Regions from separate parts of the Bradyrhizobium sp. CCBAU 53421 genome, predicted to be linked through region 2. Evidence: riboswitches for the same ligand, from Rfam matches in the RefSeq annotation. Region 2 holds a riboswitch; each other region holds the start of a gene.
The links. A riboswitch is a leader RNA that binds a small molecule or an ion and turns the genes downstream of it on or off. The one in region 2 is predicted to bind cobalamin.
Positions count from the first base shown of each region.

Region 1: it holds a riboswitch for cobalamin, as region 2 does, so the genes downstream of both, XH92_RS29350 (DUF1636 domain-containing protein) here and XH92_RS37490 (ribonucleoside-diphosphate reductase subunit alpha) in region 2, are expected to answer to the same signal.
Region 3: it holds a riboswitch for cobalamin, as region 2 does, so the genes downstream of both, metE (5-methyltetrahydropteroyltriglutamate--homocysteine S-methyltransferase) here and XH92_RS37490 (ribonucleoside-diphosphate reductase subunit alpha) in region 2, are expected to answer to the same signal.
Region 4: it holds a riboswitch for cobalamin, as region 2 does, so the genes downstream of both, XH92_RS03370 (TonB-dependent receptor) here and XH92_RS37490 (ribonucleoside-diphosphate reductase subunit alpha) in region 2, are expected to answer to the same signal.

Region 1 covers NZ_CP030047.1:6,181,160-6,185,100, forward strand. The annotation lists gene cobW (cobalamin biosynthesis protein CobW) at 1-815, opposite strand, end outside; gene XH92_RS29350 (DUF1636 domain-containing protein) at 812-1,186, opposite strand; cobalamin riboswitch at 1,279-1,495, opposite strand; gene cobO (cob(I)yrinic acid a,c-diamide adenosyltransferase) at 1,532-2,185, shown strand; gene XH92_RS29360 (cobyric acid synthase) at 2,197-3,645, shown strand; gene cobD (threonine-phosphate decarboxylase CobD) at 3,919-3,941, opposite strand, start outside.
Region 2 covers NZ_CP030047.1:8,073,398-8,077,338, reverse strand. The annotation lists gene XH92_RS37495 (class I SAM-dependent methyltransferase) at 168-1,121, shown strand; cobalamin riboswitch at 1,542-1,758, shown strand; gene XH92_RS37490 (ribonucleoside-diphosphate reductase subunit alpha) at 1,968-3,800, shown strand; gene XH92_RS43455 (hypothetical protein) at 3,791-3,928, shown strand.
Region 3 covers NZ_CP030047.1:7,412,976-7,416,916, forward strand. The annotation lists gene metE (5-methyltetrahydropteroyltriglutamate--homocysteine S-methyltransferase) at 1-1,962, opposite strand, end outside; cobalamin riboswitch at 2,064-2,261, opposite strand; gene XH92_RS34770 (nodulate formation efficiency C protein) at 3,608-3,941, shown strand, end outside.
Region 4 covers NZ_CP030047.1:752,872-756,812, forward strand. The annotation lists gene XH92_RS03370 (TonB-dependent receptor) at 1-1,143, opposite strand, end outside; cobalamin riboswitch at 1,307-1,505, opposite strand; gene XH92_RS03375 (iron ABC transporter permease) at 1,619-2,662, shown strand; gene XH92_RS03380 (ABC transporter ATP-binding protein) at 2,659-3,432, shown strand; gene XH92_RS03385 (ABC transporter substrate-binding protein) at 3,432-3,941, shown strand, end outside.

The DNA of each region.
Region 1 (3,941 bases), 1.9 Mb from region 2:
GATGCGACCAGCGCATCGACGTCCGAGACCTCGGGAAGGTCGATCACCACGGAATTGAAATCATTGTGCTCGTGCTCATCCTCACCGTCATGGTGCGAGGGGCGCGATGCGAGGTCATCCTCTGCCGCAGCCTCGAGGCCCAGGATCACGCGGGCGTCGATCGCGCCGTCGACGACGGGCAGCATCGGCACCTCGCGCGGCATCTCCGCCGCGATCACGGCCTTGGCCGCACTGATCCCTTGGGCACCCGCGAGATCGGCCTTGGTCAGCAGCACGATATCGGCGCAGGCGATCTGGTCCTCGAACACCTCCGACAGCGGCGTCTCGTGATCGATATTGTCATCAGCCGCGCGCTGGGCGTCGACCGCCGCGGGATCAGGCGCAAAGCGCCCGGCGGCGACGGCCTCGGCGTCGGCCAACGCGACCACGCCGTCGACCGTGATCCGCGAACGAATCTCCGGCCAGTCGAACGCTTTCAGCAGCGGCTTTGGCAGCGCGAGGCCGGATGTCTCGATCACGATGTGATCGGGCTTCACCGGGCGTGCGAGCAGCTGCTCCATCGCCGGGATGAAATCGTCGGCGACGGTGCAGCAGATGCAGCCATTGGCGAGCTCGACGATGTTCTCGGTCGGGCAATTGGCATCCGCACACGACTTCAGGATCTCGCCGTCGACGCCTTCGCTACCGAATTCGTTCACCAGCACCGCGAGCTTCTTGCCGTTGGCATTGCGGATCAGATGCTGGATCAGCGTCGTCTTGCCGGACCCGAGAAAGCCGGTCACGACGGTGACCGGAACCTTGGCGAGCGTGGTCATTCTGCGGCCTCCGGCACGACGGGAAGAGGTGGAATGCGGGCAAGCGACTGCTTGCGGAAGATTTCGGGACGGCTGCGCCACGGCACGATGCCGTCAGGCGCCGCGGCATAGGCGGTAGCGCCGGCAATCACATCCCTGGCATGATCGGCGGAGAGGCGGCCGTAGACATAGGACCACCGCCCCGGCGCACTGAGCGCGACCGAGCAGCCCTGGCTACAGGCCGACAAGCATTCGACGGGAACCAGATTGACGCTATCGGGCACGCCGGCGTCGACAATTGCGGCATGCAGGCGCGCACCGGGCGCGGTCTCGCCTTCGGCCAGCGTCTGGCCGGCGCGGCAGGTGATGCAGACATGAAGTGTAACGCTCATCGCCCTTCCTGGATTGACTGCGGGAAGCGATGAGGCACACGAACCTGACGTGAACAGGCCCGTTCCCCGTCGCGGAACACCCCGTCCGCCGGTCTCAAACACACTGCGTCGGCAGGTCTCCCGGCTTGCGGAGCGGGATTTCTCCCTTGATGCCCACCTTCCCGACTCCATCAGGGAATCAGTGGCTTGGGCATCTCTCCGGTCACGGTCGCGGGGGCGGCTACGCTTCGGGCAAACCTTGCGGTCAGAGCCCTATCGCATTCCCTCTTCGCCTGTCGTAGGACAGGAACCAACGCGGGCCCACCATTCGTCCAAGCCTCGCACTTGTCAAGCCGAAGGAACGTGATGATTTCTGATGGAAACGACGCTGAAGACGGCGCCGTTGGCACCGACCCTTCATTGGATGCGCGCCATGCGGCCAAGATGGCGAAAAAGAAGGTCGCCCGCGACAAGATCATGGCGACCAAGAGCGGTGACAAGGGCCTGATCATCGTTCATACCGGCGCCGGTAAAGGAAAATCCTCCTCCGCCTTCGGCATGATCGTGCGCTGCGTCGCGCACGGCTTTCCCTGCGCGGTGGTACAGTTCATCAAGGGCGCCTGGGATACCGGCGAGCGCCGCCTGCTCACCGGGCATTTCGGCGATCTCTGTCAATTCCATGCGATGGGCGAAGGTTTTACCTGGGAGACGCAGGATCGCGCCCGCGATATCGCGGCAGCGCAAGCCGGCTGGGAAAAAGCCAAGCAGCTGATCGCGGATCCGAGCTTGCGGATGGTCGTGCTCGACGAGATCAACATCGCGCTGCGCTACGACTATCTGGCGATCGCCGATGTTGTCGACTTCCTGACCAATTCGAAGCCGCCGATGACGCATGTCGTGCTCACTGGGCGTAACGCCAAGGACGAGTTGATCGAGATCGCCGATCTGGTCACCGAGATGACGCTGGTGAAGCACCCCTTCCGCTCCGGCATCAAGGCGCAACCGGGCGTCGAGTTCTGATAGACATCACCATGGCGCGCGCATTGATGATTCAGGGAGCCGGTTCGGATGTGGGCAAGTCGCTCATCGTCGCCGGCCTCGCGCGTGCCGCGAGACGACGCGGCCTGCGCGTGCTGCCGTTCAAGCCGCAGAACATGTCGAATAATGCCGCCGTGACCGTCGACGGCGGCGAGATCGGGCGCGCGCAGGCGCTGCAGGCGCTCGCTGCCGGCGTCGAGCCGCATACCGACATGAACCCGGTGCTGCTGAAGCCGGAAACCGATGTCGGCGCGCAGGTCATCGTGCACGGCAAGCGGATTGCGACCGCCCGCGCGCGCGAATATGCGGGCATGAAACCATCGCTGATGGGCGCGGTGCTGGAGAGCTTTGCGCGCCTGAAGGCGCGCGCCGACCTCGTGCTGGTCGAAGGCGCCGGCAGCCCCGCCGAGGTCAATCTGCGCCAGTCCGATATCGCCAATATGGGCTTTGCGCGGAGGGCCGACGTGCCCGTGGTGCTGGTTGGCGACATCGACCGCGGCGGCGTGATCGCGCAGCTCGTCGGCATCAAGACGGTGATCGACCCCGATGATGCCGCGATGATCCACGGCTTCGTCATCAACAAATTCCGCGGTGATCCCTCGCTGTTCGACGACGGCTACCGCCTGATCGAGGCGCGCACCGCGTGGCACGGCTTTGGCGTGCTGCCGTGGTTCGCCCGCGCCGGTGAGCTCCCGGCCGAAGATGCGCTTGGGCTGGGCGAGGCGCGCAGGCCCGGCCAGTGCAAGATCGCGTTTTTGGCGCTGTCGCGGATCGCCAATTTCGACGATCTCGATCCTCTGAAGCTCGAGCCCGGCGTCGATCTCGTGATGGTACGTCCGGGCGAAGCCATCCCGGGTGATGCGAGGTTGGTCATCCTGCCCGGCTCGAAATCGACCCGCGGCGATCTCGCTTTCCTGCGCGCGCAGGGCTGGGACATCGATCTTCTTGCGCATCATCGCCGCGGCGGCCATGTCCTTGGCCTGTGCGGCGGGTACCAGATGCTTGGCGAGAGCGTCGCCGATCCTGATGGGATCGAGGGTCCCGCCGGCGAAACGCCCGGGCTCGGGCTTCTCGATGTGGCCACCGTCATGACCGAACAGAAGACGCTGACCCGCGTCAGCGCGGCGCATGCCGCGACCGGTCAACCGATCAGCGCCTACGAAATCCACATCGGACGCACCGACGGCCCGGATCGCGCGCGGCCCTTCTCGATGCTTGACGGCTCGCCGGAAGGCGCCATGTCGCGTGACGGGCGCGTTCACGGCAGCTATCTGCACGGCCTGTTCGCATCGGACGGATTTCGCAAGGCGTTCCTCGCGCAGCTCGATATCCCTGCCGCGGATCAGCCGTACGGCGCCAGGGTCGAGAGCGCACTCGACGCGCTGGCCGCGCACATCGAGGCCCATCTCGATGTCGAGGGCCTGCTCGCGCTGGCGCGTTAGCGCTGAATGAAATCAGCTCGAACGGCGACGGCGCTGTGCTCCCTCTCCCGTTCTTCACGGGGTCGAGACGAGCGAAGCCCGCACTGGGGCGAGCCCACATCTGCCTGATTTCGGAATATTGGAAAAATATCCGTGAGTTGCCCGACGTGTCAAGTAGTCCGGTCGAACGCCGGCCACTGCCGGCTACTGTGCATGGGGTTGTTTTCGATATTTTGGCAAGCGACTGCCCCCGCAAGTGACCGCTCGCGGGGCGAGGTGACGCCGAGTTCGTCGCTAGACCGAAGACAGCACGGCGG
Region 2 (3,941 bases):
CCAGCGGCTGTTCATCGGTACGGGACCAGTTTCATGATAGTCTTGCGCAGGCGGTGCTCTTGTCCGCTTGCCGCTTCTGCTATCGCACCGTTGGATGTAAGGCCAACCTGTATACCAAAGTGCGGGCGAGTACGAAGGCACCTGCCGTCGACTAGCTTGCAAACGAGATGGGAGAAATTGCGTTGCGGGTAGATTTTTCGCGTATTAATCGGTCTAAAGCTATATTCTATGATATTTATGCTTCTGATGATCCGAGGGCATATTTCTCAATCCTCGGAGACTTGGATTATATGATCCCGGACGTCTCTGAGCCGGTTGTGCGCCAGATCCTGGCAGCGAAAGCTTCCGCAACCGGCCTTAAGCCCGTCGTGCTCGATGTTGGATGTTCATACGGCATCAACGCAGCGGTGCATCGCTTTCCGCTGACCTTCGGAGGCTTGCGTCACCGCTACGCCCGGCGTGAGATGAGGGCGATCAGTTCTGAGACGCTGGTGAGTCTCGATCGCAGTTTTTATGCAGCCTGGCCTGATGTCGGGTTGGCGCGCTTTATCGGCCTCGATGTGTCGGCACGGGCGATCAGCTATGCAAAGAGTGTTGGCCTCTTGGAGCAGGGCATCGTCGCTGACCTTGAAAAGGAGGCGCTATCGACGGACAGCGCGCGCATTCTCCGCTCCGTGGATGTTATCATGTCAACCGGATGCATCGGCTACGTTACCGAGAAGACGTTCAGCGAGATTCTCGATGCGACAGAGAAGCAACCATGGATCATCTCCTTCGTGCTACGAATGTTCCCATTTGAATCTTTGGCCGAGGCGTTTGCAAAGCGTGGTCTTGTGACAGAACGTCTTACCGGCGTGACGTTCATCCAGCGTCGCTTTCGCGATGCTGAAGAGTTTGAAAGTTGTTTGGCCAGCTTGGCGGCCCTAGGTGTGGATGCGACCGGCCTCGAATCAGAGGGGCTGTTTCATGCCGATCTGATCTTGTCTCGCCCAGAGGCGGATGCACGGGCCACGCCTCTGGAAGACGTTGTCACCGTCGCCAGCGGCAGGGGACGTCCGATTGGACCCCGTTACGTTCATGTTGAAAGCGACGAGGGCTTGCAGGTTGCGCTGGAGCCCTGACAGTTAAGGACCACAGTGCAGCGCGCGAGTCCTTCGGCGCTGGATCAATACGTCGAAAAACAAAGCCATTCTGGTCGAAGGCGTGCCAGAGCCGACGTTGTTCGCCGACGATGGATAACGACTTCGTCCAGATGCCATTTGTCGCCGCGAGCGGGGAGCGCTGCGATTCAAATCTAAGAGCGCCTTGCCGCCGAATTCCCTCTCCAATGACGCGCGGTTTCATAGATCGCATCAATGCGACACGTGGGCCAGAATTTCCTCGACTATGCGCAAACTCGACGGAAACTGGAAAGGCGGCCCAACGGCATCTCCAATCATCTGGAGCGAAAGTGACAGCGGCGATAGCGTGGTCCGGGCGATCGGTATGTTTTTGCCTTCTAAATCTCGATCTCTCCAGTTGACGGTCCGGGCGAGTAGTGCCTATCTGTAGCCAGTCACGGTCTTCCGCCCCCCACACCTTGTAGGTCGGAAGCTAAGAGGGAACCCGGTGCGCCAAAACGGCAACTCCGGGGCTGCCCCCGCAACTGAGAGCGGCGAGCGGTTGTCATCATGGTCACTGGCGCGACACAGCGCCGGGAAGGCCGACGGCCGCAGTGACCCGCGAGCCAGGAGACCTGCCGCGACCGAACGAAAGTCCTCGGGCGGGGTGCCCCGGTGGGTCGCTTGCAGCCGGGGACATTTGCCCGGATTCCTCGCAAGTTGTCCGCGCGGCCCGCGCCTCACATCGCGGGGTTGCCGATGTCGCCGTCTTACAATTTCGATCAGGAGGGTCATCTCATTGAGCCGTCGCATGTGCGGGCGGGACCAGCGCAGGCAAGGCCTAGCCCGCCTGAGTTGTGTCGTGTCTTGCCATCGCCGGCTCCGCTGCCGCGCCCCCTTGCGCCATCGCCAAGGCCGGCCGATCTCAAGCTCGATCGGACGCGCGACGACCTGTTGACGCCGTTCGGCAAGCTGACGGTGACCGACCGTTATCTGCTCGCCGGCGAATTGCTCCAGGACATGTTCGCGCGGGTGTCTTGCGCCTTCGCGGATGATGTTGCGCATGCCCAACGTCTCTATGATGCGATGTCTCGGCTGTGGTTCATGCCGGCCACACCGGTGCTGTCCAACGGCGGCACCACGCGCGGTCTGCCGATCTCATGCTTCCTTAACTCGGTGTCGGACTCGCTCGAAGGCATCGTCGACACCTGGAACGAGAATGTCTGGCTTGCCTCTAACGGCGGCGGCATCGGCACCTACTGGGGCAACGTTCGCTCGATCGGCGAGAAGGTGAAGGGCGGCGTTACCTCAGGTATCATCCCGTTCATCCACGTCATGGACGGCCTGACATTGGCGATCAGCCAGGGCTCGTTGCGGCGCGGCTCTGCGGCGGTCTATCTCGATATCCACCATCCCGAGATCGAGGAGTTCCTCGAGATCCGCAAGGCGTCCGGCGACTTCAACCGCAAGAGTCTCAACCTGCACCACGGGATCAGCGTTACCGACGCGTTCATGCGTGCCGTGGGCGCCGGCACCGCGTTCGCTCTGCGCAGCCCGAAGACCAACGATGTCATCCGCGAGATCGACGCCCGGCAGCTGTGGCAACGCATCCTGGAGAACCGGCTTCAGACCGGCGAGCCTTATCTGTTGTTTATTGACACCGTCAACCGGTCGCTCCCCAAGCACCAGCGCGAGCTCGGCCTCAAGGTCTCTACCTCCAACCTGTGCAGCGAAATTACCCTGCCGACCGGCATCGATCATCGCGACGAGGACCGCACCGCGGTGTGCTGCCTGTCGTCGCTCAACCTCGAGACCTGGGACCAGTGGAATGAGAAGCCAAGCTTCATCGAGGACGTCATGCGCTTCCTCGACAACGTGCTGACCCACTTCATCACGGTGGCGCCGGACGGCATGAAGCGTGCCCGCTACGCCGCCTTGCGTGAGCGCTCCGTCGGCCTCGGCGTCATGGGTTTCCATTCGTTCCTGCAGTCCAAGGGCATTCCGATGGAAAGTGTCGTGGCCAAGTCGTTCAATCTGAACATGTTCCGGAAAATCCGTCGCGATGCCGACGCGGCATCCGTGACGCTCGCGCGCGAGCGTGGGCCGTGCCCGGATGCACTGGAACGCGGTGTGATGGCGCGCTTCAGCCATAAGATCGCGATCGCGCCAACCGCCTCGATCAGCATCATCTGCGGCGGGACCAGCGCTTGCGTCGAGCCGATTCCGGCCAACATCTACACCCATAAGACCTTGTCCGGTGCCATCTCGGTGCGGAATCCGCATCTCGCCAAGCTGCTGGCCGCCAAGGGCGCAGATACTTCGGCAACTTGGCAGTCGATCATCGCGCACGAGGGTTCCGTCGCTCATCTCGACATCCTGTCGGAGCACGAGAAAGCGGTCTTTCGCACCGCCTTCGAAATCGACCAGCGCTGGATCGTCGAGCTAGCCGCCGACCGCGCCGCGTTCATTTGTCAGAGTCAGTCGATTAACCTCTATCTGCCGGCTGACGTCGATAAGTGGGACCTCCACATGCTGCATTGGACGGCATGGAAGCGCGGGGTGAAGAGCCTCTACTACTGCCGTTCAAAATCGATCTCGCGGGCGGCGTTCGCCGGCAACATCGCTGACGGCGACAAGGCGGCGCGGCCGCAGCCGGCGCAGCGGCGCGCTGACTATGAGGAGTGCCTCGCATGTCAGTGATCGATCTCTCATCCGTCGATCCACGCACACTGATCGGCAAACGGCGCGTCGGCCTCCTCGACTCGACTGGCAGCTATGACGTCGATCGCTACGCCTGGGCTTACGAGTTCTGGAAGCGCCAGCAGTAGACCCATTGGATGG
Region 3 (3,941 bases), 660 kb from region 2:
GACGCCCGATGAGCAGATGCGAAAGCAATCCCCGGCCCACTCGAGATAAGCCGTCCACTCCGATCGACGCGGCGGCAATCCTTCGCGCAGCGCAGCCTCGTCGATCTGGATCATGGCCGCACCAGCATTTTCGAGATCGCCGACTTCGTCTCGGATCGCGAGCGCAATTTGACGACAGAGCTCGCCTCGGGGAATATCATCGCGAACAAACGACCAGTTCAAGATCGTCACTGGTCCGGTCAACATCGCCTTCATCGGCTTCTCGGTTAGCGATTGCGCGTACCGCCACCAACCCACAGTGATCGGTCTCGGCCGTGAGACATCGCCAAACAAGATCGGCGGCCGGACACAGCGCGAACCATAGGATTGTACCCAGCCGTTTTTGGTAAATGCGAAGCCGGCGAGTTGTTCGCCGAAGTACTGCACCATGTCATTGCGCTCAAACTCGCCGTGCACGAGCACGTCCAGGCCAATGTCCTCCTGCCAACGTACGGCACGGGCAGTCTCTTCCTTGAGGAACTCGTCGTATTGTCCGTCGCTCATCGCGCCTCGCGCGTGTGCTGCGCGGGCATTGCGGACCTCCGCAGTCTGCGGAAACGATCCGATCGTCGTGGTAGGAAACGCCGGTAGTTTGAAGCGCTTGCGCTGGATCTCGGCACGACTGGCAAATGGACTGGCGCGCCGGCGCGTGGTCTGGTTCATCGCTCTCATCCGGACGGCGACACCGGCATCTTGGATCTTTGGCGAAGTCCCACGATTGGTGGTGACGCGCTCCGATTCCGCAAGAGCGCCGGCAACATTCTGATCACCCGCAAGAGCGCGCGCCAAGGTCGCAAGGTCGCGAATCTTCTGAACCGAGAATGCAAGCCAACTCTTGACGTCTGAAGCGAGCTCCGTCTCGAGTTCAACATCGACCGGCACGTGAAGCAGCGAACAGGAGGGAGCGATTTGTATGCGATCCTTGCCGAGCTTCGCGATAGCGGGATCGAGCCGCTGGCGCAGTGCCGACAAATTCGTTCGCCACACATTGCGGCCGTCTATCGCGCCGAGTGACACGACAAGATCACTTCGCTTGGCGGTAATGATCTGGCCCAATAACGCTGGCGCCCGAACCAGGTCGACGTGCAGCCCGGCGACAGGCAGGCGCAAGGCGGTGGGAAGATTGTCGCCGAGGCCACCGAAATAGCTGGCGACCATGATCTTGATGGCCGGCCCTTCCTTGGCGAGCCGGTCATAGGCATGTAGCAAGGATTTTCTTGATTCCTCATCCAGATCAAGAACCAGGCAGGGCTCGTCGAACTGAACCCAATTTGCCCCACGTTTGGCCAATTCCTGCAGAACCTCGATATAAACCTGTAGCAGGTCATCCAGTAGTGACAGTGGCTGGAACGCAGGATCAGCACTCTTGCCTAGCTTTAGGAATGTGACCGGGCCGATCAGGACAGGGCGAGTCTGAAAGCCAAGGGCCTTGGCTTCCTCATACTCCTCGATAGGCTTGCGAGAGGACAGCCTGAAAGTCTGTCCGCGGTGAAATTCCGGGACCATGTAATGGTAGTTGGTGTCGAACCACTTGGTCATCTCCTGCGCGGGTGCGCCATCGCCGCGAGATCCGTGGCCGCAACTCGCACCCCGGCTGTCGTATTGTGAACCGCGTGCCATGGCGAAATACGTCTTGAGGGAAACGGGCTCGGCTTTCGAGGCGTAGACTTCCGGGATGGCGCCGACCATGACACTGGTGTCGAGCACGTGATCGTACAGCGAGAAGTCGTTCGACGGAATGACGGTGACACCGAGGGACTTCTGGCGCGCCCAGTTCGCAGCACGTAGGCCGGCCGCATCCTCGAGCAACTGCTGTTCGCTGGTTCTTCCGGCCCAATAGCTTTCGAGTGCAAATTTGAGCTCGCGCCTTGGACCGATGCGCGGCGTTCCGAGCGTGGCAACCGGAAGTGAGAGAAGAGACATAGCGCTAACCCCGGGTTGGGGGCAAAGGCCATGGCGGACGCAGGCAGGAGAAGTCGCCCGAGCGACGGCTGCTTAGCGCACCACCGGGACACCCCGCCCGTGGATGAACATATTGTCGGGGCAGGTCTCCTGGCTCGCGGGTCATTGCTGCTGTCCGGCCTTCCCGAAGCCGCGCGGGCTTCAGTGATTGGACAGTGGCTCGCCGCTCACAGTTGCGGGGCAGCGCCGGCATTGGCACCGGCTTCCCTCTTAGCTCCGGATCAAATGGAAACCGGAGAACCTCGACGACTTGGATTATCGGCAAGAGAACTCGGCCGTCAACCTCTCAAATTGGTGCTGCGGCCTCTTACGCGAATGACGTTCCAAGGCCACTCTTGATCGCGACGTGGACGCCACTCTCGAATCATAAGATATCGGAATGGCCATCTCGAAGGCGCGTGGCGTCGGGCGGCGTGTCAGATCTATGGAAGAGACGACGCGGCCTGCAGGATGAAGGTACCACGCCGAGTTGGACGTTTTCATGCGGCCCGGCTTTCGAACGATTCATCGAGCACGCTTCGATGCGTCCTCCCTCTCCACCAATAACCATGGATCAGTGTCGAATAGGCGCAAGAGGTATGCGCTAAATCCAGCAGCGTGCTCAGCGAGCATGTCGATGTACGACCAGCCAATCCTGGTAGGCGTCAAGCTGATGTTTTGGTGATACTGGCCAAAGCAAGCATATTGAATCACCACAACCACAAGAGAGCCTCGCAATGAAAATGGCTGTTTGGAGCGCCCTCGGCGTCTTTGCTGCTGCCGTCTTTACTGTCGGTCTGTTCGGCTGGATGGCAAGGCCTTTTATGAGCCACCCCGTCAGACAGATGCTCTCGAAAGCGTTCAGTAATTCAAGCCGAAGCTAGCAAGACCTGAGGCTTCCCTCTTGCCGGTCGACACGGCTGCGTGGAAGCGCAGTTCCTCTAATGTTGACTGCAATGACGAGCAGGTAGACGACGGCCCATAACATTGCGCGAGCGGAGAATGCCACGTCTCGTCCGCCTGCTTGATCCGTGAAGTTCCTTAACGTCGATTCCAAATCGCTCGCCGCTGAAGGGCGGCTCCGCGTTGATGTAGGCCGCAAAGTGCCAAGCACAACAGGCTTGGGCGCCCTCGACATTCGTAGTAGCGGCGACGCCCCTGGATCACACGGATCGATGGCGGCATACCTGCTCCCAATTGTCGTCAAGACTCCGGCAGCAAGGCATTCGCCCGCACTGTCGAAGATTCAGTGCGTGATAAGAATCATTCACGGAAGTCGTGGCGAATAGGCTGTATGGTAACATTAGAACGTGCGCAGGTCGGTAAGTCGACAAAGACGGCACAAATCTGGCGCGAACTGCCGGTTATTGCCTGGCACGAAGAATGCAGGTCCTCGGCATGTCCAGGCTTCTCCTCCTGGGCAGGTCCAGCATTGCAAATTGAGGCTTTGGCTGACCACTGAAGTTAGCGGCGCGTGACATCGAGGGACGGCGCCTGCTCGTGCGGGACATCGGCAGGCGCCCGCGTCACGTTGCCGCTAACTTCTTGCGATCTGCGCATAGCACGTTGAGGAGGACGTCCCGCTTTGGAATTGACGTGTGGATGATAACTAGATGGGCCGGAAGCAATGAAGAAAATGCCTGGAAGACGCGTGCTTTGGTTCTGTATCGGTCGGTCGCTGATCTGCCTGGCCGGGCTGGCGGTGACGAGCAACAATGTTCGCGCCAACGACCACGCGCTTGTCGAAAGGGTCAAGTCAACGTGGCGAGCGCAAGATGGTGAGACTATAGAACAAATCATCTCCATGGTCTCGAAGGTGGCTCACTTTGTGCCTCGATCATGGGGAGTCGCCGAAGGAATTGACCGAACAGAGTATGTCTATTTTTCATGGACCAGGCACCCGGACAATAGATCAGACGAACAGTACGCTATCACTTGGAAGATCGCGACCGACGGGACGA
Region 4 (3,941 bases), 1.9 Mb from region 2:
CGTGATTGACCAGGTTTCGAGCGCCGCGTCATTGTAGGTCGAGGCGAAGTTGATGGTCGGCACGGTGCCGAAGAAACCGCTTTGCGTCTCGCGCTGCCGCCAGCCGCCGTCGACGATGAGGTCGACGCCGTTGATCAGCGTCTTGGTGAAGCCGGCGGTGACGCTGGCGGTCTGCTGATTGGCATAGTCGAACGGCGTTGCCGCGCCTCTGCGATCGGTGAGCAGCTCGTTGACGCCGATCGACGGATCGACTAGGCGCCCGCCGGGCAGGCCGAGCTTCTGGTCGCTGCCGGTGACGGTGAGGAAGGCGGTGAGATCGGATGTCGTGTAGTTGACGTTGCCGACGGCGTTGCGCTGGTCGAGCGCATTGTTGACGCGGTAGCCGTCGGACTTGATGCCGTTGCCGTAGAACGAGGTCGACCACGGGCCGGAATTGAGCGCCGCGGACACCGCGGCCATGCGGGTGTTGAACGAGCCAAAGCCACCTTCGGCGCGCATCGTGGCCGGCGGACCGCCGGCGCCGGTCTTGGTGATGATGTTGACCACGCCGCCGACCGCATTGTCGCCATAGAGCACCGCGCCGGTGTTGCCGCGGGTGATCTCGATGCGCTCGATCGAATCCAGCGGGATCGTGGTGAGATCGAAGCCGGCCTTGTCGACGTCGTTGAGGCGGCGGCCGTTGAGCAGGAACAGGGTGTTGTCGGAGGCGAATGCGCCGAAGCCGCGCAGGTCGACCGAGGTTTTGGCGCCGTTCGGGCCGCCATAGAGCGATTGCAGCTGGACGCCCGGCACCTGCGCGAGAATCTCGGGCAGCGATTGCGATGGCGAATGCGCGATGTCGTCGGCGGTGATCACGGCCGAGGAGGAGCCGACGATGCCGGCGAACTGGCGGCCGCCGCCAGTGCCGCCAGTTCCGGAGGCTGCTCCAGTCCCTGTCGTGTTCGATCCGGCTCCGCTGCCTACATTGTTGCCTTGCGGGGTGCCCGGCGCCGGGCGGCGCGGCGCCGGCGCCTCGTCAGCGGCCGGCCTGGCGCGGGTGAAATTCTGGTCGTTCGGCCGGGTGACTTCGATGGCCGGCAGCTGATCGGGAGAGGGCGCCTGCTGCGCCCGCGCGGTGGAGATGATGATTGTCGGCGCGATCATCGTCGACGCGAGCAGAAGCGCGCGGCGGCGCCGATGCGGAGGGAGGGAGAACATGAAGCGAGACCTCGGTGACGTCAGTGGCACGTCACCGCGAACCAGTCTCACCATCGTGCTTGCAGCATCAGGTGAAGCTCATGCCTGTACTCCCCGACCGGCATCTTCGCGTGTGACCACGGCTGACGGCAGGTCTCCTGGCTCGCGGGTCGTTACCCTTCGTCGCCTTCCCAGGACCGAGATTCCCAGTGGCCTGTGACGAAGGATTCACCGCATACAGTTGCGGGGGCAGCCGCGGCATTGGGGAAGTCTCCCCGCACCGCATTCCCTTTTCATCTCATGAAAGAACCGTCATGGTCATCTAGGGTTCGGCCGGTCGGCAAAGTCAATCCGGCGGCGGTCGGGCGGCGGCCAGGGGGACCACGGTTTTTGTCGGGTGTCGCTTGTCTGCCACGGCGATCGCTGTAAGAGCATGGATTGGATGAGCGTGCGGGATTTTGCCTTGGCGGCCGAGGTCGCGGCGCGGCGCCGGTGGAGCGCCACCGCGGCGCTGCTCGCGCTCGTGGTCCTGCTGTGCGTGATCTCGCTCGGCGTCGGGCCGGTGCGGCTGTCGCCGCTTGCGGTGATCGAGGCGCTGTTCGGCGGCGGCAGCGACGTGGCGCAGGTGATCGTGCGCGAGATCCGGCTGCCGCGCACCATCCTGGCGTTCGCGATCGGCGGTATCCTCGGGCTGTCAGGCGCGGCGCTGCAGGGCCTGCTGCGCAATCCGCTGGCCTCGCCGTCGCTGTTCGGCGCGCCGCAATCGGCGGCATTCGGCGCGGTGCTGGTGATCGCGCTTGGCCTTGCCGATGTCCGCTCCTACGCACTGCCGGTGGTGGCGATCATCGCCGCGTTCGGCTCGGTGTTCGCGCTGCTCGCGATCGCCGGCCGCAATGCCGGGCTGTTGATCCTGATCCTCGCCGGGCTTGCGATCTCGAGCTTTGCCGGGGCTGCGACGGCGCTGGTGATGAATCTCTCCAGCAATCCCTTCGTGGTGCTGGAGATCGCATTCTGGCTGCTCGGCTCGCTGGAAGACCGCAGCTTCCAGCACGTGGCGCTGGCGCTGCCCTTCATCATCGCGGGTGCTGCCGTCCTGCTCAGCCAGGCGAGCGCGTTCCGCGCGCTGACGCTCGGTGAGGAAGCCGCGCAGAGCCTCGGCGTCGATGTCGGGCGGCTGCGGCTCCTCGTGATCACGGGTGTTGCGCTCGGCGTCGGCGGCGCGGTGGCGGTGACCGGCACGATCGGCTTCATCGGCCTCGTCGCGCCGCATCTGATGCGTCCTCTGATCGGTCACGATCCGGCGCGGCTCCTGGTGCCGAGCGCGCTCGCCGGTTCGGCACTGCTGCTCGCGGCCGATATCGCGGTGCGCATCATCCCCCAGACCTCGGACATCAAGGTCGGCGTGCTGACCTCGATCATCGGCGTGCCGTTCTTCCTTTACCTCATCATGCGCGAACGCCGCGCGCTCGGCGGAGGCGTGGCATGACGCTGCTCTCCGCCACCGCGCTCAACGCCTCGCTCGGCAGCCGCAAGGTGCTGCACGATGTCTCGCTGTCGCTGGCAGCCGGTCATCTGGTCGCGCTGGTCGGGCCGAACGGCGCCGGCAAGACCACGCTGCTGCGTGCGTTGGCCGGGCTGATTCCGTCCGACGGCGAGATCCGGATCGGCGGCGACACATTGGCGTCGCTGCCGCTGCGCGAGCGCGCCAGGCGCTTCGCCTATCTGCCGCAAGGGCATATGGTGCACTGGCCGCTGCCGGCGCGCGATATCGTCGCGCTAGGCCGCTATCCGCATGGCGCGACCGATCCGGCGCGGCTGTCGCCGAAGGATATCGAGGCGGTGCTGCGGGCGATGCAGGCGGTCGACGTCACCGCGTTCAGCGATCGCCGCGTCACCGAGCTCTCCGGCGGCGAGCGCAGCCGCGTCGCGCTGGCCCGGGTGCTGGCGGTGGAGGCGCCGGTGATCCTCGCCGACGAGCCGACCGCCTCGCTCGATCCGCGCCACCAGATCGACGTGATGCAGAAGCTGCGCAACGTCGCCGACACCGGCGTGTTGGTCGTCGTGGTGACGCACGATCTCGGGCTCGCGGCGCGGTTTGCCGATCATGTGCTGGTGCTGTCGGAGGGACGGCTGGCGGCGCAAGGCGCGCCCGCTGTGGCGTTGTCGGAGAGCGTGTTGGCCAGCGTATTCCGGGTCAGCGCCTACCGCGCCGAATTTCAGCGCGAGGCCGTCATTGTGCCGTGGGCGGACGTCTAATGCGCGCGCGACGTCTGGCAGCCTTTGTTGCGGCATGGCTGATGTCGTGTGCAGCCGCCTCCGCCGCCGGACCGCGCATCGTCTCGATGAATGTCTGCAGCGACCAGCTGGTGCTGTCGCTGGCCGACCCGGACCAGATCATGGGCCTCAGCCGTTTCTCGCGTGACGCCTGGCAATCCTGGGCCGCCGAAAAGGCGCGAAACTATCCGCTTCTGTCCGGCGAGGCCGAGGACGTGCTGCTGCTCAAGCCCGACATCGTCGTGGTCAGCCTGTTCGACAAGCGCGCGACCCGCGATCTCTTGAAGGCCCACGGCATGCATCTGGTCGAATTCACGGTGCCGCGTACGCTGGACGAGGTGAAGGATCAGATGCGCGCGATGGGCGATGTGGTGCAGCATCCGGATCGCGCCGAGGTGGAGATCGCACGCCTCAATGCGGCCATCGCCCGCGCGCGCGCAGTGGCGAGCGCGCATCACTATCGCGTGCTGCCGGCGGAGCGCCGCGGCTTT